3 linked regions of the Paraburkholderia bryophila genome follow. The protein of the gene in region 2 binds, or shares a complex with, the protein of the main gene of each other region. Links are inferred from orthologs where the notes say so. Each region holds a gene or a part of one and is shown on either strand. Other genes may lie near its edges. The genes, in order: GGD40_RS03410, GGD40_RS07250 and GGD40_RS03415.

Evidence for each region.
Region 1: the proteins of GGD40_RS07250 (region 2) and GGD40_RS03410 are in contact, whole or in part, in a cryo-EM structure (PDB 9GE8), measured with the Escherichia coli proteins. The link is inferred for Paraburkholderia bryophila from one-to-one orthologs.
Region 3: the proteins of GGD40_RS07250 (region 2) and GGD40_RS03415 are in contact, whole or in part, in a cryo-EM structure (PDB 9GE8), measured with the Escherichia coli proteins. The link is inferred for Paraburkholderia bryophila from one-to-one orthologs.

The regions. Positions count from the first base shown.
Region 1 is NZ_JACCAS010000001.1:785,939-796,631, reverse strand. The notes cover bases 1-2,996. They hold GGD40_RS03410 (ABC transporter ATP-binding protein), read left to right. Parts: upstream 1-1,153; coding sequence 1,154-1,840; downstream 1,841-2,996. Other genes in these bases: pgi (glucose-6-phosphate isomerase), read right to left, coding at 1,997-2,996; GGD40_RS03415 (arylesterase), read right to left, coding at 451-1,155; GGD40_RS03420 (hypothetical protein), read right to left, coding at 1-331. In the rest of the region: more of pgi, read right to left, coding at 2,997-3,619; GGD40_RS03400 (NAD(P)H-hydrate dehydratase), read right to left, coding at 3,911-5,500; GGD40_RS03395 (FAD-dependent oxidoreductase), read right to left, coding at 5,607-6,902; purL (phosphoribosylformylglycinamidine synthase), read left to right, coding at 7,229-10,693.
Region 2 is NZ_JACCAS010000001.1:1,611,321-1,622,080, forward strand. What follows is about bases 4,058-7,120. They hold GGD40_RS07250 (ABC transporter permease), read right to left. Parts: upstream 6,816-7,120; coding sequence 4,299-6,815; downstream 4,058-4,298. Other genes in these bases: GGD40_RS07245 (group II truncated hemoglobin), read right to left, coding at 4,058-4,272; GGD40_RS07255 (DUF4126 domain-containing protein), read right to left, coding at 6,878-7,120. In the rest of the region: GGD40_RS07225 (LOG family protein), read left to right, coding at 1-249; GGD40_RS07230 (SDR family oxidoreductase), read left to right, coding at 307-1,053; GGD40_RS07235 (ArnT family glycosyltransferase), read left to right, coding at 1,318-3,210; GGD40_RS07240 (DUF924 family protein), read right to left, coding at 3,228-3,866; more of GGD40_RS07245, read right to left, coding at 3,859-4,057; more of GGD40_RS07255, read right to left, coding at 7,121-7,489; quaternary ammonium compound efflux SMR transporter SugE, read right to left, coding at 7,768-8,088; two-component system response regulator KdpE, read right to left, coding at 8,255-8,953; GGD40_RS07270 (DUF4118 domain-containing protein), read right to left, coding at 8,946-10,760.
Region 3 is NZ_JACCAS010000001.1:794,333-799,048, forward strand. The notes cover bases 1-2,996. They hold GGD40_RS03415 (arylesterase), read left to right. Parts: upstream 1-1,144; coding sequence 1,145-1,849; downstream 1,850-2,996. Other genes in these bases: pgi (glucose-6-phosphate isomerase), read left to right, coding at 1-303; GGD40_RS03410 (ABC transporter ATP-binding protein), read right to left, coding at 460-1,146; GGD40_RS03420 (hypothetical protein), read left to right, coding at 1,969-2,310; GGD40_RS03425 (SurA N-terminal domain-containing protein), read right to left, coding at 2,459-2,996. Outside these bases: more of GGD40_RS03425, read right to left, coding at 2,997-4,396. UniProt on the Escherichia coli protein: TesA is a multifunctional esterase that can act as a thioesterase, lysophospholipase and protease.

The sequences.
Region 1 (10,693 bases), 820 kb from region 2 along the record:
CGCTGATGGCGCCGGTAGCGTCGCTACCCGCACCGCCGTTCGCGCGGAAACCGACCCACGTCCCCTTGCCGGAATACGACGGACGCACCACCGCGGCCGCGCCGTTAGGCGGTTGCTGGCCCGGGACATAAACGTCCATGGCCTGATCGTTAGCCATCGTGTCTTGCGACACGACCTGCTGTTGCGAGCCGTCTGCCCATTTCTGCGCGATGCAGGTGGCGACGGCCTTCACCGGTTGCTGGCTTTCACCGACAGATTGGACGCCTGCAGGCGGTTGAGCGGCGCAGGCAGAAATTGCCACGGTCAAAGCGATTAACGGTAGGTATTTCACGTTATCTCCTCAAGAGACGCTCAAAAATCGAGCCGGGTTACACGGGATTACGAAAGTGTCAGATAGACCTTACCGATCCGTGTTCCCAAAGTTCTGGAAACAAGTTGTTAGCGCGCTGTTCAGCGCGGCGAACTTGGTCGAAGGAGCGGCTTAACCACAGGCCACACGTTATTGAGTAGCACTGGCTGTGCCTGCTGGGTCGGATGCATCTGATCTGCCTGGAACATGTCCGGTTTGTCGGCGATGCCGGCGAGCAGGAACGGCACCAACGACACATGCAATTGCTGCGACAGTTGGCCGTACATGGCGTGGAACTTTTGGGTGTAGTCCGGGCCGTAATTAGGCGGTACGTACATGCCCACCAGCACAACCTTCGCGTGACCCTGTTGAGCCTGTTCGACGATCGTGCGCAGGTTGTCGTCGGTGGTGGAGAGTGGCACGCCGCGTAACGCGTCGTTAGCGCCGAGTTCGACGATCACGATGCTCGGCTTCAAGCGCTCCAGTAAGGCCGGCAAACGGGCGCGTCCGCCGCTGGTGGTGTCGCCGCTAATGCTTGCATTGGCGACGCTATAATCGATTCGCTCGGTGGCGAGGCGCTGGCGCATCAAGGCGACCCAGCCCGTGTCGCGAGGCAGGCCGTATTCGGCGGAGATGCTGTCGCCGAGCACGACGATCACCGGCCTGGCCGGTTCCGGCGCGTTGGCGGCGCGTGCCGCGAAGGGCAGCGAAAACAGGGTGGCGGCCACGAGGCCCAAGCCGAATGCCGAAGTCGGCGCTGCGGCGCGCGGCGCAATGGCGAGCACTTTCAACCTACGCTTCACCATGCTAAACAAAACTGATCCAGTCATTGAAGTGCGGGGTTTGTGCAAGAAGGTTAAGGATGCGACGGGCGAACTGACGATTCTCGACAACATCGATCTTGCTATCGATGCCGGCAGCAGTGTGGCGATCGTCGGCGCATCCGGGTCGGGCAAGTCTACGCTGCTCGGCTTGCTCGCAGGATTGGACAGTGCGAGTTCGGGCTCGGTTCGGCTGCTCGGTCGCGAGCTTACCGAATTGAGCGAAGACGAGCGGGCCGCATTGCGCAGCGGCTCGGTCGGTTTCGTGTTCCAGTCGTTTCAACTGATGCCGCATTTGACAGCGCTCGAAAACGTCACGTTGCCGCTCGAGTTGCAGGGCGGTGTGGGCACACGCGAAGCCGCAACGCGTGCGCGTGGTTTGCTGGAGCAGGTGGGGTTAGGGCAGCGCACGGGCCACTATCCGAAGCTGTTGTCGGGTGGCGAGCAGCAGCGTGTGGCATTGGCGCGCGCGTTCGTCACGCATCCGGCGATCCTGTTTGCGGATGAGCCGACCGGCAGTCTCGATGCCGCCACCGGCCACGCCGTGATCGACCTGATGTTCGAGATGAATCGCGCGAACGGCGCCACGCTGATTCTGGTTACGCATGATATCGAGCTGGCGCGTCGCTGCGACACGACCGTGACGATCGAGGCGGGACGGCTGGCTTGAAGCGACCCGACTAGCCCGAGGCGGCCAGGCAAATCAGCGTCACAAAAAACCGTCGCACCAAAAGCAAAGCGGGCCACGAATGGCCCGCTTTTTTATTGCTTACTTTTATTGCTCATTTTCGTAGCTCAGTCAGCGCGATCACCCGCGCGACTCAACTCACTTCTTCAACGCCGCCCGCGCGCGCGCGATCAACGCCGACGTCGACGAGTCATGCTTCTTCTCGTCCACGCTCGCCGAGGTCAGATCGGCCTCGACCACCTTGCCGAGAATCTTGCCGAGCTCGACGCCCCATTGATCGAACGGATTGATGTTCCACACCGACGCCTGCACCAGCACCTTGTGCTCGTACAACGCGATCAACGCGCCCAGCGTGCGCGCGGTCAGCGCGTCGACCAGCAGCGTGCTGGTCGGCCGGTTGCCCGGAAACACCAGATGCGGCGCGAGTTCCGGCTTGTCCGGACCGGCCACTTTCTTCGCTTCTTCCAGCGTGCGGCCGAGCATCAGCGCTTCACTTTGCGCGAAGCAATTGGCCAGCAGTTTCGGATGATGGCTGACGAGCGGATGTTCCGGCGTCATCACAGCGATGAAGTCGATCGGCACAATCGTCGGACCCTGATGCAGCATCTGGAAGAACGCGTGCTGGCCGTTCGTGCCCGGCTCGCCCCACGTCACGGCGGCGGTCGGGTAATCGACCATCGCGCCATCGAGTCGCGCGGACTTGCCGTTGCTTTCCATTTCGAGCTGTTGCAGATACGACGGCAGGAAATGCAGCGCATTCGAATACGGCGCGACCAGATAGCTTTGCGAGCCGAAGAAGTTGCGATACCAGATGCCGATCATGCCGAGCAGCACCGGCAGATTCTTTTCGAGCGGTGCGTCGCGGAAATGCTGGTCCATCTCGTTGGCGCCGGCGAGCAGCTCGCCGAACTGCTGCGGACCGATCGCGATCATGATCGACAAACCCACCGCCGACCACAGCGAATAGCGGCCGCCTACCCAGTCCCACATCTCGAACACGTTCTCTTTCGCGATGCCGAATTTGACCACTTCCGACGGATTCGCCGACACGCCGACGAAGTGTTTCGCCAGCGCGCTTTCCGGGCAACCCTTCTCGATGAACCAGTCGCGCAGCGAGCGCGCGTTGGTCATGGTTTCGAGCGTGGTGAACGTCTTGGAGACGATGATCGCGAGCGTTTCCTCGGGATCGATCTGCTGCATCACGTTGTACAGATCGGCGCCGTCTACATTCGACACGAAGTGCGTGGTGATCTCGGGCGTGGCCAGGTGATGCAGCGCATGCACGACCATTTTCGGCCCGAGGTCCGAGCCGCCGATGCCGATGTTCACCACATAGCGGATCCGCTTGCCGGTGTAGCCGGTCCATGCGCCGCTGCGCACCTGGTCGGCGAACGCGGCCATCTTCGCGCGCTCGGCCTGGACCTGGTCGAAGAACGGCGCTTTCGGATCGGTGGCGCGCAAGGCGGTGTGCAAGGCGGCGCGGCCTTCGGTCGGGTTGACGACCTCGCCGGCGAACATTGCGTCGCGGCGCTTTTCGACGCCGGCTTCACGCGCGAGTTGCACGAGCAGCTTGAGGGTTTCGTCGGTGATGCGGTTCTTCGAGAAATCGGCCGCGAGACCGCCGCCGGCGAACGCGAAGCGCTCGGCGCGGGTGGGGGCGGGATCGTTCTCGGGGGCGAACCAGTCGCGCAGGTGCGCATCGCGAATCTTGTCGTAATGCGTTTGCAGCGAGGACCAGGAGGGGAGCGAGTTCTGCGTCATAGCGTCCGTCTAACCAAGGGCACGAAGGAAGGCGAGCGCGTGAAGCGCTGCCGAGGATGAGGCAACGATGCTGTTAGAGCGATGCCGCGCGGCCGGTGATGTGCTGGGCGGTGGGGAGGCTTTAAGCGTTCGCCGCGCGAGTGCGAGTGCGCTGAAGCTTCGCCGCCACCCGCTTCGAATCCGACGCGCGGCGCAGTCGTTCAGTATAGCGGCCTTGTGTGAAGGGTGACAGGCAGGCGCGCTTTGGCGGCGCGGCGCAGAGTTTGGGATGCGGGCGCCGCGTCCCACGTCTCACCCTTCCGTCGCCGGATAAAACAGCCGGTTCAGCAAACTCCGCACCATCGGCGCCAGTTCGCCCGCCGTCAAGCCAGCGGGACCATGCCCTTGCGCCGTCAGCGTGTCGGCGGCGAGGCCGTGCAGATAGACGCCCGCCAACGCCGCTTCGTAGCGCGGCAGATGCTGCGCGAGCAGCGCGCCGATGATGCCGCCGAGCACGTCGCCGGTGCCGCCCGTCGCGAGCGCGGCGTTGCCGGTCGGATTGATCGCGAGGCGGCCGTCGGGCGCGGCGATGATCGTGCCGGTGCCTTTCAGCACCACCACGCTGGCAAAGCGCGCGGCCAGCGCGCGCGCCGCGCCGAGCCGGTCGCGCTGCACGCCGGGCGCGTCGGTGCCGAGCAGGCGCGCGGCTTCGAGCGGATGGGGCGTGAGAAGGCACGGATCGCCTTGCACGCCGCGCGCGGTGAGTTCGGCCGCGAGCGACGGATCTTTCGCGATCAGATTCAGCGCGTCCGCGTCGAACAGTTTCGGCATGTCGAGTTGCAGCACGTCATGCAGTACCTGGGTGGCGCGCTCGCGCTCGCCCATGCCGCAGCCGATCGCGAGCGCGTCCATCTTGTCGAGCGGGAGAGCGTCGATCGCGTGCAGCATCAGTTCGGGATGCGGCGGATCGTAGGGCGGCGCGCCGTCGCCCAGCAGCGCGACGTGCACTTTGCCCGCGCCGGTGTACAGCGCCGCGCGCGACGCGAGGATCGGCGCGCCGCACATGCCGGTGTCGCCGCCGACCACGGCGAGGCTGCCGAAGGTGCCCTTGTTGGTGGCGAAATCGCGTGGCGGCAGGAAGCCTGCGAACAGGTCGGGCGCGTTGAGTTGCACGGCCGTGCGTTTGCTGGAGTCGATGCCGATCGGTGCAACGGTGACCGAGCCGGCGAGGTCGCGGCCTTGCGCGGTGAACAGCCCCGGTTTGGCGGCGATGAAGCTGATCGTGTGTGTGGCGTGCACGGCCGCGCCGTCGCTTTCGCCGACCACCGTGCCGGTGTCGCTGTCGAGGCCGCTGGGGACGTCGAGCGCCAGCACGCCGCCTTTACGCGGCCGCGCTTTGGCGCGCTGCGAAAGTTGGCGTGCGACCGTCGCGAAGACGCCGTCGAGGGCGCGTGTCAGGCCGATGCCGAACATGCCGTCGACGAGCCAGGTGTAGCCGTCCAGCGACGCGGGCGGCGCCGTGCTGATCGCCACGCCGGCAGCACGCGCCAGATCGAGGGCCCAGCGGGCGTCGTCCGGCTTCACGTCGACCGGCATGCACAGTTCCACGGCAATGCCACCTTTGTGCAGTTCCGTCGCGAGGACCAGCGCGTCGCCGCCGTTATTGCCGGGGCCGGCGATCAGCCACACCTTCTGCTTTGCCCGTTCGATCGACGTGTCGCGTGTGATCAGCTCTTGCAGGAAACTCGCCGCGGACTTGCCGGCGCGCGCCATCAGCGTGTGCTCGGGCAAGCCGGCCGCGGCCTGCGATTCGGCGAGCCGCAGATCGGTCAGCGTCAGTAAAGGCAGCGCCTTGTTGCGAGGGCGGGTGAGGGTGGGCGGGGTGAGGTCGGCTTCGGTCATGGCGGCGGGCGATTCGCCTTGGGGCTAGGCCCAAGGCGAGGAAGCTGGAGAAGCCGCTATGGTAGTGCCGATGAGCGCGCCGCGCGAACCCATCGGCCGGCTGCGACTAGAAACGGTCCGCGCGCAGCGCCGCTAGCGTATCCGCCGGCACATCCGACGTCTGACCGGACATCAGATCGGCGATCAGTTTGCCCGCGCCGCAGGCCAGCCCCCAGCCCGCCGGGCCATGACCGACATTGACGAACAGGCGCGGATGCAGCGCGTTGCCGATCACCGGCAAACCATCGGGCGACAGCAGTTTGACGCCTTCCCACGGCAGCGCCGCCGAGATCCGCGCCGCGCCCGGAATCCAGTCGTGCGTGGCCTGGCCGAGCAGCGCCAGCGCTTCTTTGGTCAACGCTTCGCCGAGCGGCTTGTCGATCTGGGCGGCGCTCTGCAGCACCGCGCCACCCGCAATTCGCAGCCGATGATTCATCCGGCTGATCGCAATCCGCTTGACCGCGTCGACGATCGCCACATGCGGCGCGCATTCTTCATGCGCGATCGGCGCGACCAGCGTATGCAGGCGCAGCGGATGCAGCGGCAAGCGCAAGCCGAGCGGTTCGAGCAGCGCGAGGCTGCCGTACCCGGCGGCCACGACGACCGCGTCCGCATGGATCACGTCGACCTCGCGCGAACGCGACGACGCGCCCGGCCGTGGCGCCAGTTCTACCGACGCCCGCTGACCTTCGAGACGGATCGCGGAGACTTCGCAGCCGAGCATGAATTGCACGCCGCCCTGGTTATCGAGCGTCTGCTTGATCAGCTTGGCGAACAGCGGCGAGTTGGCCGTGCGTTCCTGATCGAACAGCACGCCGCCGGCGAACTCCGGCTCGGCGCGCACCGAGTGCTCGAACGCGCTGCATTCGGCGGGTGTCAGCACGTGATGCGGCACTTCGTTCTGGCGCAGCAGTTCGAGCGCCGGCTGGGTCTGCTCCCACTCCTGCGCGGAGCGCACGAGGTACAGCAACCCGCTGGTCTGTTCGAATTCGAGGCCGAAGCGCGCTTCGACGTCGGCCATGGCTTCGCGCGACAGCTCGATCAGCGGACGTAGCCGGCCATATTGGCGGCTGAAGGCCTCGGGGTCCTGCAAGGTGGCGAGTTGTTTGACGAACTGGCGCGCCGGGCCGGTGAAGCCGGTCTTGCTGATTACGCCGTTTCTGGCGTTTTGCCGGCTGGCCATGAAAGTCGGACCGAACCAGACGTCGAGCGGCGTGGGCAGCACGGTGCCGCCGTGGCCATAGGTCGCGCCCTGCGCCACCGTGGCGTGACGCTCGACGACGCAGACCCGGTGACCGGCCGCGCGCAATTGATAAGCGGTGGCGACGCCCGCAATCCCGCCGCCGATGACGATGACATCCATGTTCTGATTCGAATGGCCGACGGGACGCCGAAGCGGCGCGCTCCCGTTGAGCGTGACATGCGGCGCGCGTTGCCCGGTCTGACTCATTGCCTCAGGCCGCTCGCGCCGATCTGGTGAAAGGCCGAATGATAGCAGTCAAAGCGCTCGCGCGGCCACGCGGGCGGCACGCCGGAAAGCGTCGCGCGGCGCGCCGCGAGCAGGCCGAAAGCGCACCGGCAAGGCCGCCGGAAGCCCTTTCCCGGGGTATAATCTCGGACTTCCTTTCCGCCTCACGTCGCCTGCACGCGCGACTTCTCGGCATCACTGAGCGACGCAAAGTCAAGTCCATGGCCCACTTCTCGTGTTTCCCCGGCGCTTCGGCCCTTTCCGATTTCCGTCAAACCCGCCTGCTCGACACGCTCACGCGCATCGACCCGAACATCATCGGCGTGCGCGGGCAGTATCTGCACTTCGTCAACGCCCAGAGCGAGCTGTCCGCTGAAGACACGGCGAAGATCGAAGCGCTGATGCACTACGGCGATCCGCTCGAAGAAAGCAAAGAGCGCGGCACGGCCGAAACCTTCCTCGTGGTGCCGCGCTTCGGCACGGTGTCGCCGTGGGCCAGCAAGGCCACCGATATCGCGCATCTGTGCGGTCTCACGCAGGTGCGCCGGATCGAGCGCGGCGTCGAGTACACGGTCACGCTGAAGAGCGGCCTGCTGGGCGGCAAGAAGGCGCTCTCCGACGAAGCCCGCGCGGCCGTCGTCGCCGCGCTGCACGACCGCATGACCGAAAGCGTGTCGAGTTCGCGCGAGCACGCGCTGCATCTGTTCGACGAACTGCCGGCCAAGCCGCTGCAAACCGTCGACGTGCTCGGCCACAGCCGCGGCGCGCTGGAAGCGGCGAACACGGAACTGGGCCTGGCGCTCGCCGACGACGAAATCGACTACCTCGTCGACGCGTTCACGAAGCTCGGCCGCAACCCGACCGACGTCGAACTGATGATGTTCGCGCAGGCCAACAGCGAACACTGCCGTCACAAGATTTTCAACGCGGACTGGACCATCGACGGCGAGAAGCAGGACATCTCGCTGTTCAACATGATCCGCAATACCGAGAAGCTGAACCCGCAAGGCACGATCGTCGCGTATTCGGACAACTCGGCGATCATGGCGGGCGGCATGGCCGAGCGCTGGTTCCCGCGCACGCCGGCCGACCTCGGCGCGAGCGAATTGCCGGAACACTACCGCCGTGGCGTCGAACTCACGCACACGCTGATGAAGGTGGAAACGCATAACCACCCGACCGCGATCTCGCCGTTCCCGGGCGCCTCCACCGGCTCCGGCGGTGAAATCCGCGACGAAGGCGCGACCGGTCGCGGCGCGCGTCCGAAGGCGGGTCTCGCCGGCTTCACGGTGTCGAATCTGGCGTTGCCGGACGGCGTCGAGGCATGGGAAAACGCGCGCGACGTTGCGCAGCCCCTCACACACCGCAATCCGGCCGAGCAGCACGAAGCGTATGGCCGTCCTGACCGCATCGCGTCGCCGCTGCAAATCATGATCGACGGTCCGCTCGGCGGCGCCGCGTTCAACAACGAATTCGGCCGGCCGAATCTGGGCGGCTATTTCCGCGCTTACGAGCAGAACGTCGCGGGTCTGGTGCGCGGTTATCACAAGCCGATCATGATCGCCGGCGGGATCGGCAATATTTCCGACCAGCACACGCATAAGCACGATCTGCCGGAAGGCTCGCTGCTGATCCAGATCGGCGGCCCGGGCATGCGGATCGGCATGGGCGGCGGCGCGGCGAGTTCCATGGCGACCGGCACGAATACCGCCGAGCTCGACTTCGACTCGGTGCAGCGCGGCAACCCCGAAATCGAACGCCGTGCGCAGGAAGTCATCAACGCGTGCTGGCAGCTTGGCGACAAGAACCCGATTCTGAGTATTCACGACGTCGGCGCGGGCGGCTTGTCGAACGCGTTCCCGGAAGTGGTCGACGGCGCGAGCAAGGGCGCGTTGTTCGATCTGCGCAAGATCCAGCTCGAAGAGAGCGGCTTGTCGCCTCGCGAAATCTGGTCGAACGAAGCGCAAGAACGTTACGTGCTGGCCATCGCGCCGGCCGATCTGCCGGCGTTCGAAGCCATGTGCCAACGCGAGCGTTGCCCGTTCGCGGTGATCGGCACGGCAACCGCCGAGCGTCAACTGAAGGTGATCGACTCCGAGCAGAACGCGGACAGCGCGCATCAGCCGGTCGATATGCCGATGGAAGTGCTGCTCGGCAAAGCGCCGCGCATGCATCGCGACGTCAAGCGGGTCGAGCAGAAGCTGGAACCGGTGGACGTCACCGGGATTGCGTTGCCGGACGTCGCGGTCAGCGTGCTGCGTCACCCCACGGTTGCGAGCAAGTCGTTCCTGATTACCATCGGCGATCGTTCGGTGGGCGGCACGACGGCGCGCGACCAGATGGTCGGCCCGTGGCAAGTGCCGGTGGCCGATGTCGCGATTACCACGATGGACTACGCGGGCTTTACCGGCGAAGCGATGACCATGGCCGAGCGCACGCCGCTCGCCGTGATCAACGCGCCGGCGTCGGGCCGCATGGCGGTTGGCGAAGCGGTCACGAACATCGCGGCCGCGCCGATCGCATCGCTCGACAAGCTCAAGCTGTCGGCGAACTGGATGGCCGCGTGCGGCGCAGCCGGCGAAGACGCCGCGCTGTACGACACGGTCAAGGCGATCGGCATGGAACTGTGCCCGGCGCTCGGCATCAGCATTCCGGTCGGTAAAGATTCGCTGTCCATGCGCACCAAGTGGGAAGACCACGGTGTCGCGAAAGAAGTGGTCGCGCCGGTCTCGCTGATCATCTCGGCGTTCGCACCGGTTGAAGACGTACGCAAGCACCTCACGCCGCAACTGCGTCGTGCGAACGGTACGGACGGCGTGGGCGACTCGGTGCTGATCGCGATCGACCTGGGCCGTGGCCAGCATCGTCTGGGCGGCAGTATTCTCGCGCAGGTCACGCAGCAGGTCGGCGACACGGTGCCGGACGTCGACGATCCGGAAGATCTGAAGCGTTTCTTCGCCGCGATCCAGGCGCTGAATCAACAAGGCAAGCTGCTCGCGTACCACGACCGCTCGGACGGCGGCCTGTGGGCGACGGTGTGCGAAATGGCGTTCGCGGGTCACGTGGGTGTGTCGCTGAACGTCGACATGCTGGTGCTCGATCCGAGCCACGAATCCGACTACGGCGACGCGAAAGACTGGGCCAAGCAGACCAGCGGCCGCCGCGAAGACCGCACGATCCGTGCGCTGTTCAACGAAGAACTCGGCGCGGTGATCCAGGTGCGTGCAACGGACCGCGATTCGGTTCTGGCCGCATTGCGCGAACACGGCCTGTCGGCGTGCTCGCATGTGATCGGCAAGCTCAACGAGCGCGACACGATCGAAATCTATCGCGACGCGAAGAAGATCTACGAAGCGCCGCGCACCGATCTGCATCGCACGTGGAGCGAAGTGAGCTGGCGTATCTCGCGTCTGCGCGACAACCCGGCTTGCGCCGACGCCGAATACGACATGCTGTCGGACGCGGCCGATCCGGGCATCACGCCGGTATTGAGCTTCGATCCTTCGGAAGACGTGGCCGCACCCTTCGTCGGCAAGAGCGCTCGTCCGCGTGTCGCGATCCTCCGTGAGCAAGGCGTGAACTCGCACCTCGAAACCGCGTACGCATTCGACCGCGCCGGCTTCGACGCGCACGACGTGCACATGAGCGATCTGCTGGCAGGCCGTGCCAATCTGGCGGATTTCGCC
Region 2 (10,760 bases):
GAGTTCTTCGAGGTCTACACGTGGGCGCAGCTCGGCTATCACCAGAAGCCGGTGGCGCTGCTCAATATCGACCGCTTCTACGATCCCTTGATCAGCCTGCTGCAGCACACGGTGGAAGAAGGCTTCATGCGTCAGACCTACTTCGACATCCTGCAAGTGGATGCCGATCCGGTCGAACTGATCGGCAAGCTGCAACGCTATCAACCGCCCGCCAACGACAAGTGGGCGATCAAACGCGACGCGGTTTGAATCTCGAAGTTTGAAGCTCCAAGCGGGCGCGCTCCGCGCCCGGCCAACGAGACTCCCATGACAAAAACGGTTCTGATCACAGGCGGCAGCCGCGGCATTGGCCGTGCGACCGCCCGATTGCTGGGTGCGCTCGGCTGGTCCGTCGGTGTGAACTACGCGAGCAACCGCGCGGCGGCTGAAGCCACCGCCGCCGACGTCGAACGCGCCGGTGGCCGCGCCTTGCCGATTGCCGGCGACGTCTCCAGCGAAGCCGACGTGATCGCCACGTTCGACACACTGCAGCAGGCGTACGGCCGCGTCGACGCGCTCGTCAACAACGCCGGTATCGTCGCGCCGTCGAGCCAGCTTGCCGACATGGACCTCGCGCGCCTGAAGCGCATGTTCGACGTCAACGTGCTCGGCGCCTATCTGTGCGCGCGCGAAGCGGCGCGGCGCATGTCGACGGCTCGCGGCGGCGCGGGCGGTGTGATCGTCAATGTGTCGTCGGCGGCGTCGCGGTTGGGTTCGCCGAACGAATACATCGACTATGCGGGGTCGAAAGGCGCGGTCGACACGCTCACGCTCGGTCTTGCCAGGGAACTCGGCCCGCAAGGCGTGCGCGTGAACGCGGTGCGCCCCGGCCTGATCGACACCGAAATCCACGCGAGCGGCGGCAAGCCGGAGCGCGCCGCCCAACTCGGCGCGACCACGCCGTTGGGCCGCCCGGGCAGCGCCGACGAAGTGGCGCAATCCATCGTCTGGTTGCTGAGCGACGCCGCGTCGTACGTGACGGGCGCGCTGCTCGACGTGGCCGGCGGCCGCTGAGCGCCGTTTTCCCCCGCTCTCATCTCCCACCAGCCGCTTCTCGCGGCGATCTTTTTCTCTCCTCCTTACAGATTCCCGTCGATTTGACGAGGAATCGCGGTCAGGTGCGAAATAGCCGCGCCGATTCCCGCATTTTCTGTAATCAACAGTAATAAACTCGGACTACAATCGCTGCGAATCGCATGGCATGCAAGCGCCTGCGACACCTGGCAAAAAACATCAGTAAGCGGCCCATGTTGCCGCCTACGGCGATTAGAGATCTTCATGCAAGAAAACCCATCCGCGCCATTGGGCACGGGCGCGGGTACGCCCAACGGCCTCCTCGCCGATGCAGGCACACCCGCACAACCGGCGCCCGACGCGCCGGCTCGTCCCGCCGATCGCGGCGCGCGGCGCTGGCGCGCGCTCGCCAAGGCGCGTCCGTTGCGCTGGATCGTCGCGCTGGCCATCCTGTGCGCGTGGATTCTGCCCGGCATCCTCGGTCATGAACCGTGGAAGCAGGACGAGACCTACACCTTCGGGATCATCCAGCACATGCTCGACACCGGCGACCTGGTGGTGCCGACCAACGCCGGTCAGCCCTTCGTCGAAAAGCCGCCGATCTACGACTGGGTCGCCGCCGGACTGGCGTGGATGTTCGGCCGCTACCTGCCCTTGCACGACGCGGCGCGTCTGGCCAGCGCGCTATTCGCCGCCGTGACCGTCTACTACACCGCGCGCGTCGCACGTCGCGCGGTGAATGCCGCAAGCTGGTTCGATCTGCGCGTGATCGGCACGCTCGCGTTGTTCGCCAGCACGCTGGTGGTCGTCAAGCACGTGCACGACATGATGACCGACGTCGCGCTGATGGCCGGCGCGGCGCTCGGCTTCTGCGGTCTGTTCGAACTGGTGCTGGTGCATTTGCGCGACGAGGCGCGTCTATTGCCGGTCGACGTACGTCGCCGGCGCGACGCCGTGCGCAGTGCCGCGGCCATGTTCGGCGCGGGCGTCGGCGTGTCGCTGCTGGCCAAGGGGCTGTTCGTGCCGCTGGTATTCGGCGCGACCACCTTCGCGGTGCTGGTGCTGTATCCGGCCTGCCGCAGCCGCAGCTTCGCGGGCGCGCTCGGCCTCGCCGCGCTGGTCTGTGCGCCGTTCGCGCTGATCTGGCCGATCTGCTTCTATCTGCGCTCCGAGCCGCTCTTCATGGTGTGGCTGTGGGATAACAACGTCGGCCGCTTTTTCGGTTTCTCGGTCGCGCAGCTCGGCTCCGAAAGCGAGAGCCGGCTGTTCGTGTTGCGCACCGTATTGACCGTCGGTTTTCCCGTGGCGCCGCTGGCGTTGGCTGCGCTCGTCGGCGGCGCATGGCGGCGCTGGCGCGATCCGCGCGTGGCGCTGCCGACGATCTTCGCGTGCACGGGTTTCGTCGTGCTGCAAAGCTCGGCGACGATCCGCGAGCTGTACATCCTGCCGTTCATCGCCCCGCTCGCGCTGCTGGCCATGCAAGGCGTGGAACGGCTGCCGCGCCGTCTGCATACCGTCTGGGACATGACGAGCCGCGTGCTGTTCGGCAGCACGGCGGCGCTCGCGTGGATCGTCTGGTCGATCATGAGCAATCCGGCGAACACGCATGCGTCGCTGCACTGGCTCGGCCGCTGGCTGCCGCTCGATTGGGTGCTGCCGGTCAAGCCCGGCCTGATCGCCGCGGCGCTGGCCATGACGCTCGGCTGGCTGTGGCTGCTGCCGGTTTTCAAGTTCGCCGGCAAATGGCGCGGCGTGCTGAGCTGGTGCGCCGGTGCGATTCTGGCGTGGGGGCTGGTGAGCACGCTGCTGTTGCCGTGGCTCGACTATGGCAAGAGCTATCGCGCGGTGTTCGAAGACCTCGGCGCGAAGATGAATATCGAGTGGAACGACGGCGACTGCATGGCGAGCAGCGCGCTCGGCGAATCCGAAGCGCCGATGCTGTACTACTACACCGGTATCGAGCATCAGCCGACGGCCGATACCCGCTCGACCGAGTGCACGTGGCTGATCATGCAAAGCCGCCGCGACAACGCCAAAGCGCCGGAAGGCGACGACTGGCGCCTGTTCTGGTCAGGCGCGCGTCCGGGCGACACGGATGAATTGCTGCGGGTGTTCGTGCGGACCCCGGCTGCCGATGTGAGCGGCGGCGGGGACTAACAGGGCGCGGGGCGCGTTCAGAACGACGATCCCCGTGTCTGTAGAAACGCGAGTTCCTCCGCCGTCGACTCGCGCCCCAGCACCGCATTGCGATGGGGAAAGCGCCCAAACCGCTCGATGATGTCCGCATGGCGCACCGCAGAACGGTAATACGATCCGCCCTGCGACTCCGCTTTCAACCGTTCGAACAAACGCAGCGATTCGCGCTGGCTGTCGAGCGTTTCGTCGTGTTCGAACGGCAGATACGCGAAGGCACGATGATGCGCGCCCGGCAACAACCGATCGGCGCCGCTTGCGACCATCTGCCGCGCGATCTGCAACGCCTGATGATCCGCCGCGAACGCGCGCGGCGTGTTGCGATGGCAATTGCGGGAGAACTGATCCAGCACGACGATCAACGCCAGCGCACCCAGCGGCGTTCGCGTCCAGTCGTCGAGTTGCGCTTCGCGCGCTGCGTCGATCAGCGTGCCGAAACGTTCGCGCAGCAGCGTATCGAAGGCGTCGTTGCGAGAGAACCAGCGCTTGTGCGCGTGGCCGAAGCCCGGCGTACCCGGCGCGTCGAACCAGCAGTCGAGCACGGCGCGCGCTTCAGGCGCGAGCGACGCGTGGTCCGCGCACGCCGCCGTACCCGATGTCGCGCCAGACCCTTCAACCATTTCGGTTGCGCATCCAGTCGGCGGTTTCGAAGAACGAACCCAGCAGACGCTCGCGCAACGGCTCGTCCAGACCAATATCCTGCATCGCCCACGCCATGCATCTGAGCCACTGGTCGCGCTCGCTCGACGCAATCGCGAACGGCAAATGCCGGGCCCGCAACCGCGGATGCCCGAAGCGGCTGATGTAGTGATCCGGCCCGCCCATCCAGCCGCACAGAAACCAGAAAAACTTGTCGCGCGAACCGTCGAGCGACGCCGGGTGCAACGCCCGAATGCCGGCGAAGTCCGCCTCGAGATCCATCAGGTCATAAAACCGGTCGACCAGCTCGCGCACGCGCGCTTCGCCGCCCACCAGTTCGAAGGCCGTCGGCTGTGCCGCGGACACTTCGTCGTCAAGATCGCTCATACCCACTCGTCAAACAGAAAGAAAAATCACGCGTCCCGCAGCGATTGCAACGCAGGGCGCGCCAACACATGCCGCAAGCTCAACCAGCCGCCGAGCCCAGCGCACGCGACACCCGCCGCAATGCCCGCCGGCAGCACCCAGGGATCGAAGCTCAGATAAAACTCGAACACGCGCGTGGCCAGGACATAGCCGATGATCTGCGCACCGATCGCCGCCATCAAACCGGCCAGCGCGCCCACCGCGACGAACTCGGCGATCTGCACCGCGCGCACCTGGCGATGCGACGCCCCCAGCGCGCGCAGCAGCGCGGATTCTCGCATGCGCTCGTCGCGCGTGCCGGCCAGCGCCGCGTACAGCACCAGCACGCCCGCCGCGAGCGTGAACGCGAACAGGAATTGCACCGCACCGATCACCTGCTCCAGCACCCGCTGCACCTGCGCGAGGATCGGCCCGGTGTCGATCGCGGTGAGGTTCGGATAGGTGGCGATCAGGCCGTCGATCGTCGCCTGTCTGTTCTGCGGTAAATGGAAACTCGTGATGAACGTCGCGGGGAAATCCTTCAACGCGGCCGGCGGCATCAGCACGAAAAAGTTGACCTTGAACGAACCCCAGTCGAGCTTGCGCACGCTCGTCACCGGCGCCTCCATCTGCAGGCCGGTCACATCGAAGCGCAGCGTGTCGCCGGGTTTGACGTTGATCAGCTTGGCGAGCCCCTGCTCGATCGAAATCTGCGGCGCTGTCGCGGCGCCGTACCACTTGCCGGCGGCGAGCACGTTGTCGTCGGGCAGCTCGGACGTGTACGACAGATTGAATTCGCGGTCCACAAGACGCTTGGCGTCGTCGCCCTTGAACGAATCCGGATTGACCGGTTTGCCGTTGATGGCGATCAGCCGGCCGCGCACCATCGGCGATAACGCCGCGTCGGTCACGCCGTGCGCGCTCAGATACTGCGTCACGACGTCGCGCTGATCGGGCTGGATGTCGATGATGAATTCGTTCGGCGCATCGGGCGGCGTCGATTTGCGCCAGCCGGCCACGAGGTCGTTGCGCGTCATCGCGATCAGCAGCAGGCACATCAGGCCGATGCCGAGCGCGGTGATCTGCAGCGCACTCGCGCCGCTGCGCCGCTCCAGCGACGCCAACGCATAGCGCCAGCCGATCCCCGCATTGACGCGCTCGCTGCGCACGAGCCGCGCCGCGCCCCACAGCGCAACTCGCGCGATGCAAGCGAACACCAGCATGCCGCCCGCGAAACCACCCGCGACGATGCCGCCGAGCTTCAGTTCGCCCGCCGCGATGATCAGCAAGCCAGCGAACAGCGCGATGCCGAGCGCGTAGGCCGCCCACGCGGTGCGCCCCGCCTCGCCCCATTCGCGGCGCAGCACGCGCACCGGCGGCACGCGCGTGAGCGGCAGCAGCGGCGGCAACGCGAAACCGAGCAACAACACGAGACCGGCGGCGATGCCTTCGAGCATCGGCCAGATCGTCGGATACGGCAGCACCACGTCGATCAGCGTGCCCAGCCACGTCAGCAACGCCAGATGACCGAGATAACCGAGCACCACGCCGACCAGACCGCCCACCAGACCGAGCCCGGTGAACTCCAGGATGAACAGCGCGCGCAGCGTCGACTGACTGACGCCGAGGCAGCGCATCGACGCGCAGCCGTCCAGATGCCGGCGCATGTAGCGATGCGCGGCCATGGCGATCGCCACGGCCGCCAGCAGCGCCGTGAGCAGCGACACCAGCGTGAGGAAATGACTCGCGCGGTCGAGCGTCTGGCGCACTTGCGGCTGGCCGTCCTGCAACGATTCGAGCGCGACGCCGCGCATCTTGCCGTCGTCCACCCGCTCATGCGCGAACTGCGCGAAATTCGCCACCGACGCATCCGTGCCCGCCACCAGCAGCCGGTACGTCACGCGGCTGCCGTAGGCGATCAGGCCGGTCGACGGCACATCGTCGGCGCGCAGCATCAGGCGCGGCGAAAAATTGACGAACGCGAAGCCGCGGTCGAGTTCGCGCGTGATCACCGCGCCGATCGTGAAATCGCGGCTCCCGACCTTGACCTTATCGCCGACGTGCAACTTCAACGCGTCGAGCAGCGCCTGATCGACCCACACGGTGCCGGGCGCCGGAATCGAACGCGTGGGATGGTCAGGCGCGCCGGGCGCCGGGGCGATGCGCAACTCGCCGCGCAGCGGATAACCGACCGACACCGCCTTGACGGCGGCGAGCCGCGAGACCGGCTGGGCGCCGGTCGAATTGACCATACTGGGAAAAATCGCCGTGGTGGCGGTGTTCAGTCCAAGCGCTTTGGCTTGCTGACTGAATTGCGGATCGACCGGATGATCGGCCCGCACGATGAAATCGGCGGCGATCATGCGCCGCGCGTCGCGCTCGAGCCCCTGGTGCAGCCGGTCGGCCAGAATGCCGACGCTCGACAGCGCCGCGACGGCCAGCACCAGCGCCAGCAGCAGCATGGTCAACTCGCCCGCCCGCCAGTCGCGCGCGGTCATGCGGAGCGCCTGACGCAACACCTCCATGCCGCTCAGCCCACGCGCTTTTACCGCGGCTGCGCGCGCCGTCGAACCCCGTACCGTTTCACTCAATCGTGCCTGCTCCTGGCAAAGCGCGACACCATATGCGTCGCCATCCCGCGAAAGCCGCCCTGCACGCCGCGCCACAGCCGCGGCAAGGCCCAGCCGGCCAGCATCAGGAAGCCGACCATCAGCACCAGAAACGCCACCGGCACGAACAGCGCGAGCAGCATGCCGCCGAACACGAGACCGTCTTCGGCGGTCGACGTGACCACGTTCGACACCGGTTCCGGCGACAGATTGATCAGCGCGCGCGTGCCGGCTTTCGCCAGATGCGCGGTGCCTGCCAGCGTGCCGCCCGCAAGCGCGGCGACCGTCAGCAGCGCCGGATCGGCATGGCCGAGCGCGCCGGCGGCCAGCACGGCGCCGGCAGGAATGCGGATGAAAGTGTGGATCGCGTCCCACAATGAATCGAACGCGGGGATCTTGTCGGCGAGAAATTCGGTGACGGTCAGCACGCCGGCCACGCCGATTACCCATGGCGACGACAGCGCGGACAGCGTATCGGGGAGATGGATCAGGCCGAGCCGGGCGAACACGCCGGCCAGCAGGACCGTCAGATAGAGGCGCAGACCGCTGCCCCATGAGAGGCCCGCAGCGAGCGAAAGTGATTCAAGCATGGCCGCCTCCGGGCGCGCTGTGCGTGCCGGGCGCTTCGACGGTAAAAGCAGGCGGAGCCACCGCACCGAAGTCGTCAGACCCGCGCCAAGCCGGCCGCGCCAAATAGGCCGCGGGCAATGTCAGGTTGGATTCGATCTCATTATAGCCACGTTAATTCGCAGAACGCAGAGACGTGAACAATTGGCGAATTCTAGCGGGCCGTGTGGCGGGTGGATTGACGCATTTTCCGCGCTTTTTGAGGCGAATCGTAAGGTTTTCGGGACACCTGGGCGGCGCCTCAATGCCCCGACGACAGTTTCAACCCGATCAGCCCGATCACGATCAATGCCGCGCTGGCCACTCGCGCCACCGTCAACGCTTCGCCCATCATCACGATGCCGAAGATGAACGCGCCGACCGCGCCGATCCCCGTCCACACCGCGTAGGCGGTGCCGAGCGGGAGCTGGCGCATCGCCATGGCGAGCAGCACGAAGCTGCCGAGCGCGGTCACGATCGTGAACACGGACGGCCCCAGGCGGGTGAAACCTTCGGACGTTTTGAGACCGGCGGCCCAGGCCACTTCGAGCAAACCGGCGATCAACAGAAGAAACCAGGACATGAGACAACTCCATGGTCAGATGGGGCCGTCCCCGTTTGTAGCGGATGCGTAAGGTCGTCCTTACGATGTGTAATTATATCAAAATAGCCCGCAAGCCGCTCCCGGCCCGCCAGAAGCGGCTCCGCGCGCGGTTCGGGGCATGGTTCGGAGCCTCGTCAACCTGCCGTCAAACCGCTCCGACCAGACGGTAACCAACCCCCGTTTCCGTGACGATATGCTCCGGCTGCGCCGGGTCGCGCTCCAGCTTGCCGCGCAGATGCGCCATGTAGATGCGCAGATAGTGATGACTCTCGACATGCGACGGCCCCCACACATCGCGCAGCAGTTGCCGGTGCGTCAGCACGCGGCCGGCATGGCGCACCAGCGTCGCGAGCAGCCGGTATTCGATCGGCGTCAAATGGATCGCCGTGCCGTCGCGGGTGACCTGGCGCAAGGCCAGATCCACCATCACCGCGCCGAAGCGCACCTGCGGCGATTCGTTCGCACCGCCGTGATTGCGCCGCCGCATATGCGCGCGAATCCGCGCCAGCAGTTCCGACACGCCGAACGGTTTGGTGAGGTAGTCGTCCGCGCCGGCATCGAGCGCGGCGACCTTTTCGCTCTCCTGCGTGCGCGCCGACAGCACGATCACCGGCAGCTCGCTCCAGCCGCGCAATTCGCGAATCACGTCGAGGCCGTCGGTGTCGGGCAGGCCGAGATCGACGATCACCAGATCGGGCTTGCGGGTGGCCGCTTCGACCAGGCCCTGCTTGCCGGTTTCGGCGTCGTGCACGACGATGCCCTCGCCTTCCAGTGCCGTGCGCACGAAGCGGCGAATCTGTTTTTCGTCTTCGATCAGGACGACGGTGATGCTCGGGTCACTCATGGGTAGGCTTGGCCAGCGGGGGGTTAAGTGATGAATCGTCGGCGTGACCGGCGAGCTCGCCATGCGTCGGAGAATCCAGCTCTTCGTCTTCCAGCACGTCCGGCGCGTCGGGCGGCGTTTCCACCGGCAGCGTGAACCAGAAGCGCGCGCCTTCGACGCGGCCGTCCGCGGCCACCCGGTTGAGCGCGCCGATTGTACCGCCGTGCGCTTCGACGATCGCGCGGCAGATCGCCAGGCCGAGACCGATGCCCGGCTTGGCCGACTCCTTCTCGCCGCGCGTGAATTTCTCGAACACGCGCGCTTCCATGCCGGCGGGTAGCCCGGGGCCGTTATCGTCGACGCAAACGCGCACGAACGACTTGCCGTCCGCGTCGAGCCGCTGCGCGCCGATGGTCAGCGGCGTGTCCGGCGCGGTGTATTTGGCCGCGTTCTCGAACAGGTTCGAGAAGAGCCGCTCCATCAGCACCGCGTCGAGATGCAGCAGCGGCAAATCGCCCGGCAGTTTGACCTGCACCGGATGTTTCGCCAGCACGCGTTTGCACGCGCGCAACGCGGCGCCGACGGTTTCTTCGAGCAGCGTCCACTGCTGATTCAATTGCAGACTGCCCGCCTGCAGACGCGCCATGTCGAGCAGATTCGTGACGATGCCGGTCATGCGCAACGCTTCCTCGTGAATCGCTTCGACGAGATCGTCGCCGGGTTGCGCTTGCGCATGCCCCTCGCGCGATTGCGCCAGCATCGACGAAAACCCGACGATGGTCGTCAACGGCGTGCGCAGATCGTGCGAGATCGCGGACAGCAGCGAGTTGCGCAGACGCTCCGATTCCATGTTGACGAGCGCGTCGCGCGCAATGTCGACGTAATGCACCCGCTCCAGCGCGAGCGCGATCTGCGCGGCGAACGCGTCGAGCATGCGTTGCTGCTCGGGCACGTCGAGCTCGTGTTCGTCGCGCATCACGACCGCGAGCACGCCGCGCGTGCGCATCGGCGCTTTCAGCGGCAGATACAAAGCGGCGGCAGCCGGCAACGTGTCGGTGCCGTGGCCGGCCGGCTTCTGCTGATCGTAGACCCACTGACCGACGTCGATATCGAGCAGCTCGCCTTCGAGCGTGACGGCCGCGTCCGGATCCTCGATCTTCTGCTTCACCTGATCGACGCTATCCGGCAACAGCATCGCCACGCGCGCACCGAACACCTCGCTAACGTGACGGCTGCCGATCTCGACGATCTGCTCGGTGGTCAGCGCCGCGGCCAGCTCGCGCGCCATCGCGTACATCGCGCCGGTGCGTTGCTCGCGACGCCGCGCGACGCTCGCCTCGCGACGCAGACTCGACGTCAGATGGCTGATCACGAGCGAGGTCAGCAGCATGCCGAAGAAGGTCAGCAGATACTGCGTGTCCGACACCGACAGCGACATGCGCGGCGGCACGAAGAAGAAATCGAACGCGGCCACGCTCAGGAACGACAGCACCACACCAGGGCCGCGCCCGAGTTTCACCGCGGTGAAGATCACGCCGAGCAGATACAGCATAACCAGGTTGGTCAGATCGATGTGATCGATCAGTTGACTCGACAGCAGCGTGATGGCCGTGCAGATCGCCAGCGCAATGCCGTACGCGCCGGGCGGCGACCGGCGTTCGCGCGCCGCGCTCAACGCGTCGCGCCATGCGTTCGCTGTCGTGTTCAGTAAATGACGATGCTCGCCGCCGTCCCGGTCGGACGACGCGCGAATCAGCGTGAGATCGAGTTCGCCGGTCTGTTCGGCAAGACGCTCGCCGAGCGGACGGCGCAGCCAGCGCTTCAGGCC
Region 3 (4,716 bases), 820 kb from region 2 along the record:
CCGGACAAGCCGGAACTCGCGCCGCATCTGGTGTTTCCGGGCAACCGGCCGACCAGCACGCTGCTGGTCGACGCGCTGACCGCGCGCACGCTGGGCGCGTTGATCGCGTTGTACGAGCACAAGGTGCTGGTGCAGGCGTCGGTGTGGAACATCAATCCGTTCGATCAATGGGGCGTCGAGCTCGGCAAGATTCTCGGCAAGGTGGTCGAGGCCGATCTGACCTCGGCGAGCGTGGACGAGAAGAAGCATGACTCGTCGACGTCGGCGTTGATCGCGCGCGCGCGGGCGGCGTTGAAGAAGTGAGTTGAGTCGCGCGGGTGATCGCGCTGACTGAGCTACGAAAATGAGCAATAAAAGTAAGCAATAAAAAAGCGGGCCATTCGTGGCCCGCTTTGCTTTTGGTGCGACGGTTTTTTGTGACGCTGATTTGCCTGGCCGCCTCGGGCTAGTCGGGTCGCTTCAAGCCAGCCGTCCCGCCTCGATCGTCACGGTCGTGTCGCAGCGACGCGCCAGCTCGATATCATGCGTAACCAGAATCAGCGTGGCGCCGTTCGCGCGATTCATCTCGAACATCAGGTCGATCACGGCGTGGCCGGTGGCGGCATCGAGACTGCCGGTCGGCTCATCCGCAAACAGGATCGCCGGATGCGTGACGAACGCGCGCGCCAATGCCACACGCTGCTGCTCGCCACCCGACAACAGCTTCGGATAGTGGCCCGTGCGCTGCCCTAACCCCACCTGCTCCAGCAAACCACGCGCACGCGTTGCGGCTTCGCGTGTGCCCACACCGCCCTGCAACTCGAGCGGCAACGTGACGTTTTCGAGCGCTGTCAAATGCGGCATCAGTTGAAACGACTGGAACACGAAACCGACCGAGCCGCTGCGCAATGCGGCCCGCTCGTCTTCGCTCAATTCGGTAAGCTCGCGACCGAGCAGCCGAACCGAGCCCGAACTCGCACTGTCCAATCCTGCGAGCAAGCCGAGCAGCGTAGACTTGCCCGACCCGGATGCGCCGACGATCGCCACACTGCTGCCGGCATCGATAGCAAGATCGATGTTGTCGAGAATCGTCAGTTCGCCCGTCGCATCCTTAACCTTCTTGCACAAACCCCGCACTTCAATGACTGGATCAGTTTTGTTTAGCATGGTGAAGCGTAGGTTGAAAGTGCTCGCCATTGCGCCGCGCGCCGCAGCGCCGACTTCGGCATTCGGCTTGGGCCTCGTGGCCGCCACCCTGTTTTCGCTGCCCTTCGCGGCACGCGCCGCCAACGCGCCGGAACCGGCCAGGCCGGTGATCGTCGTGCTCGGCGACAGCATCTCCGCCGAATACGGCCTGCCTCGCGACACGGGCTGGGTCGCCTTGATGCGCCAGCGCCTCGCCACCGAGCGAATCGATTATAGCGTCGCCAATGCAAGCATTAGCGGCGACACCACCAGCGGCGGACGCGCCCGTTTGCCGGCCTTACTGGAGCGCTTGAAGCCGAGCATCGTGATCGTCGAACTCGGCGCTAACGACGCGTTACGCGGCGTGCCACTCTCCACCACCGACGACAACCTGCGCACGATCGTCGAACAGGCTCAACAGGGTCACGCGAAGGTTGTGCTGGTGGGCATGTACGTACCGCCTAATTACGGCCCGGACTACACCCAAAAGTTCCACGCCATGTACGGCCAACTGTCGCAGCAATTGCATGTGTCGTTGGTGCCGTTCCTGCTCGCCGGCATCGCCGACAAACCGGACATGTTCCAGGCAGATCAGATGCATCCGACCCAGCAGGCACAGCCAGTGCTACTCAATAACGTGTGGCCTGTGGTTAAGCCGCTCCTTCGACCAAGTTCGCCGCGCTGAACAGCGCGCTAACAACTTGTTTCCAGAACTTTGGGAACACGGATCGGTAAGGTCTATCTGACACTTTCGTAATCCCGTGTAACCCGGCTCGATTTTTGAGCGTCTCTTGAGGAGATAACGTGAAATACCTACCGTTAATCGCTTTGACCGTGGCAATTTCTGCCTGCGCCGCTCAACCGCCTGCAGGCGTCCAATCTGTCGGTGAAAGCCAGCAACCGGTGAAGGCCGTCGCCACCTGCATCGCGCAGAAATGGGCAGACGGCTCGCAACAGCAGGTCGTGTCGCAAGACACGATGGCTAACGATCAGGCCATGGACGTTTATGTCCCGGGCCAGCAACCGCCTAACGGCGCGGCCGCGGTGGTGCGTCCGTCGTATTCCGGCAAGGGGACGTGGGTCGGTTTCCGCGCGAACGGCGGTGCGGGTAGCGACGCTACCGGCGCCATCAGCGGTTGCCTGTGATTCTCTCTGTGAAGCACTGCAGCAAACCATTTGGCGATCTTTATCGATAACGCGTCTAAAACTTTGGAACGCTCGCCAAATGAAAAGCCCCGCAATTGCGGGGCTTTTTTGCATCGAAGCTTGTATCGACAAGCGCGAACGCTGAGGCTTATTCGCCGCTCGCCGGTGCATTGCTGCTGTCGAGCGCGCCGAAGAACTTGACCTTCGAACGCGCACGCACAGCCTGCAGATACGCTTCCGATTCGGATTGCGCGTCGACTTGCGCAATCTGTTGCTGCGCTGCGGCCAGACGCTGCGGATCGATGGGTGCGCCCGCAACCACCGCGTTCACACGATAGATCGCGTAACCATCGGCACCGAGGTCCACACCAACGTAAGCCGGCAATTTTTGCGCGTCTGCTTTGTAGATTGCACTCAGTGCTGCCGGCGGCACGCCTTGCGCGTCATTGCGCGACACCTTCAGCGGCGACGAAAAGCCCGCGGTCGACTTGGACTTGTCAAAGTCGGCCAGCTTCGCGATACCGTCTTTGTGCGCCGCTTCGTCCGACTGAACCGCGATCACCTTCTGACGCACCGCGTCTTTCACCGCGTCGAGCGCCGGTACGGCGGCCGCTTTGTAATCCGTAACGTGCGCCGCGATCAGCGTGTTGCCGCCGACATCGATGGCCTGCGTGTTGTTGCGCGCGGTCACTGCGTCGCTCGCGAACACGGCGGCCAGGAACTTCGGATTGCCGAGCGGGCTGCCCGGCGGCAGCTTCGGATCCGGCTGCGGCGTCACCGTAGCGGTTTGCATTTGCAGCTTGTACTTGTCCGCGGCCGGTTGCAGGCTCTTCGCTTTTTCGTAGACGATCGACGTGAAGCCTTCCGAATCGTCGCTGAATGCCTTGGTCGCGAGTTGCGTCTTCAGGTCCTTCGAGATCTGGTCCTTCACTTCGTCGAACGGCTTGGTTACGGCCGGCTTCACGTCCGTCACCTTGACGATGTGATAGCCGAAGTCCGTTTGCACGATGCCGCTGACTTCGTCTTTCTTCAACGCGAACACTGCGTCGTCGAACGCCTTACCGCCGGCGATCATGCCGGGACCGAAGTAACCCAGATCGCCGCCCTTCGACGCCGAACCTGGGTCCTGCGAATTCTGCTGCGCGATCTGTGCGAATTGATCCGGATGTGCCTTGATCTGTGCGAGCAACTCTTCAGCCTTCTGCTTGGCCTTCGCCTTGTCGGCGGCGCTCGCGTCTTTCGGCGCCGCGATCAGGATGTGGCTGGCTCGCACCTGGCCGTCCGTGCGGAAGTGCGCGATGTTGTCGTCGTAGTACTTTTTCAGATCCGCGTCGCTCGGCTGCGCCGACGCCGCCAGCGTGGCCGGCGACATCACCAGATACTGGATCGTGGCGGTAGCGGGCGTGGCGAAGTCGTTCTTGTGCGCGTCGTAATACGCCTGCAGTTGCGCGTCGGTCGGCTGCACTTTCGCCGCGTAGTCGCGCGGATGGAACGCGATGCCCTGCACTTCACGCTGCTGCTCCGCGAGGTCGGTCAGATGCTGCGCGAGCGTCTTCGACGTGAATGCGCTGCTCTGGATCGAGACGGGCAATTGCTGCGTGGCGATGCTGTAGCGCACGCGCTCGTCGTATTGATCGGGCGTCATGCCTTGCATCGCGAGCAACTGCTTGTAACGCTCGACGTCGATCGAACCGTCGGGATTCTTCAGCGACGAGATCACCGGGTCGTTCAGCAGCACGCGGCGCACCGCGTCGTCCGACGCAGTCAGATGCAGGCGCTGTGTTTCGTCGGCCAACACGCGCTGCTCTATCAGACCGTCGAGCATTTCGCTGCGGCGCTCAGGCGTGTCGAACGACTTCATGTCGAACTGCGCACCGAGCATCTGACGGGCACGGTCGAGCTGCTGACGCATCGCGTCGTCGTATTCGGCGCGCGTGATCTTGTGACCGTTGACGCTCGCGACATTCGCACTTTCGTCAAAGAAGCCGCGGAAGCCTTGAATACCCACAAAACCCAACCCCGGCACAATGACGAGGATGAGCATGACCATCATCAGGCGTTTGTGATTACGGAAAAAATCGAGCATGCGTGAGGGGTGCCAAAAACAGAACGCCCGATCTTACAACAGCGGGCAATAAAAAAGGCGAACCGTAGTTCGCCTTTCGAGGATACTGGCGGAGTGGACGGGACTCGAACCCGCGACCCCCGGCGTGACAGGCCGGTATTCTAACCGACTGAACTACCACTCCTTGTACTGCACTGATACTGCGCTGACTGAGACACTCGACTAAACCGGAAACTGGTGGGTGCTGAGAGGCTCGAACTCCCGACCTACGCCTTGTAAGGGCGCCGCTCTACCAACTGAGCTAAGCACCCGTTTCACGATCTAATACCGCTATAGTGAAT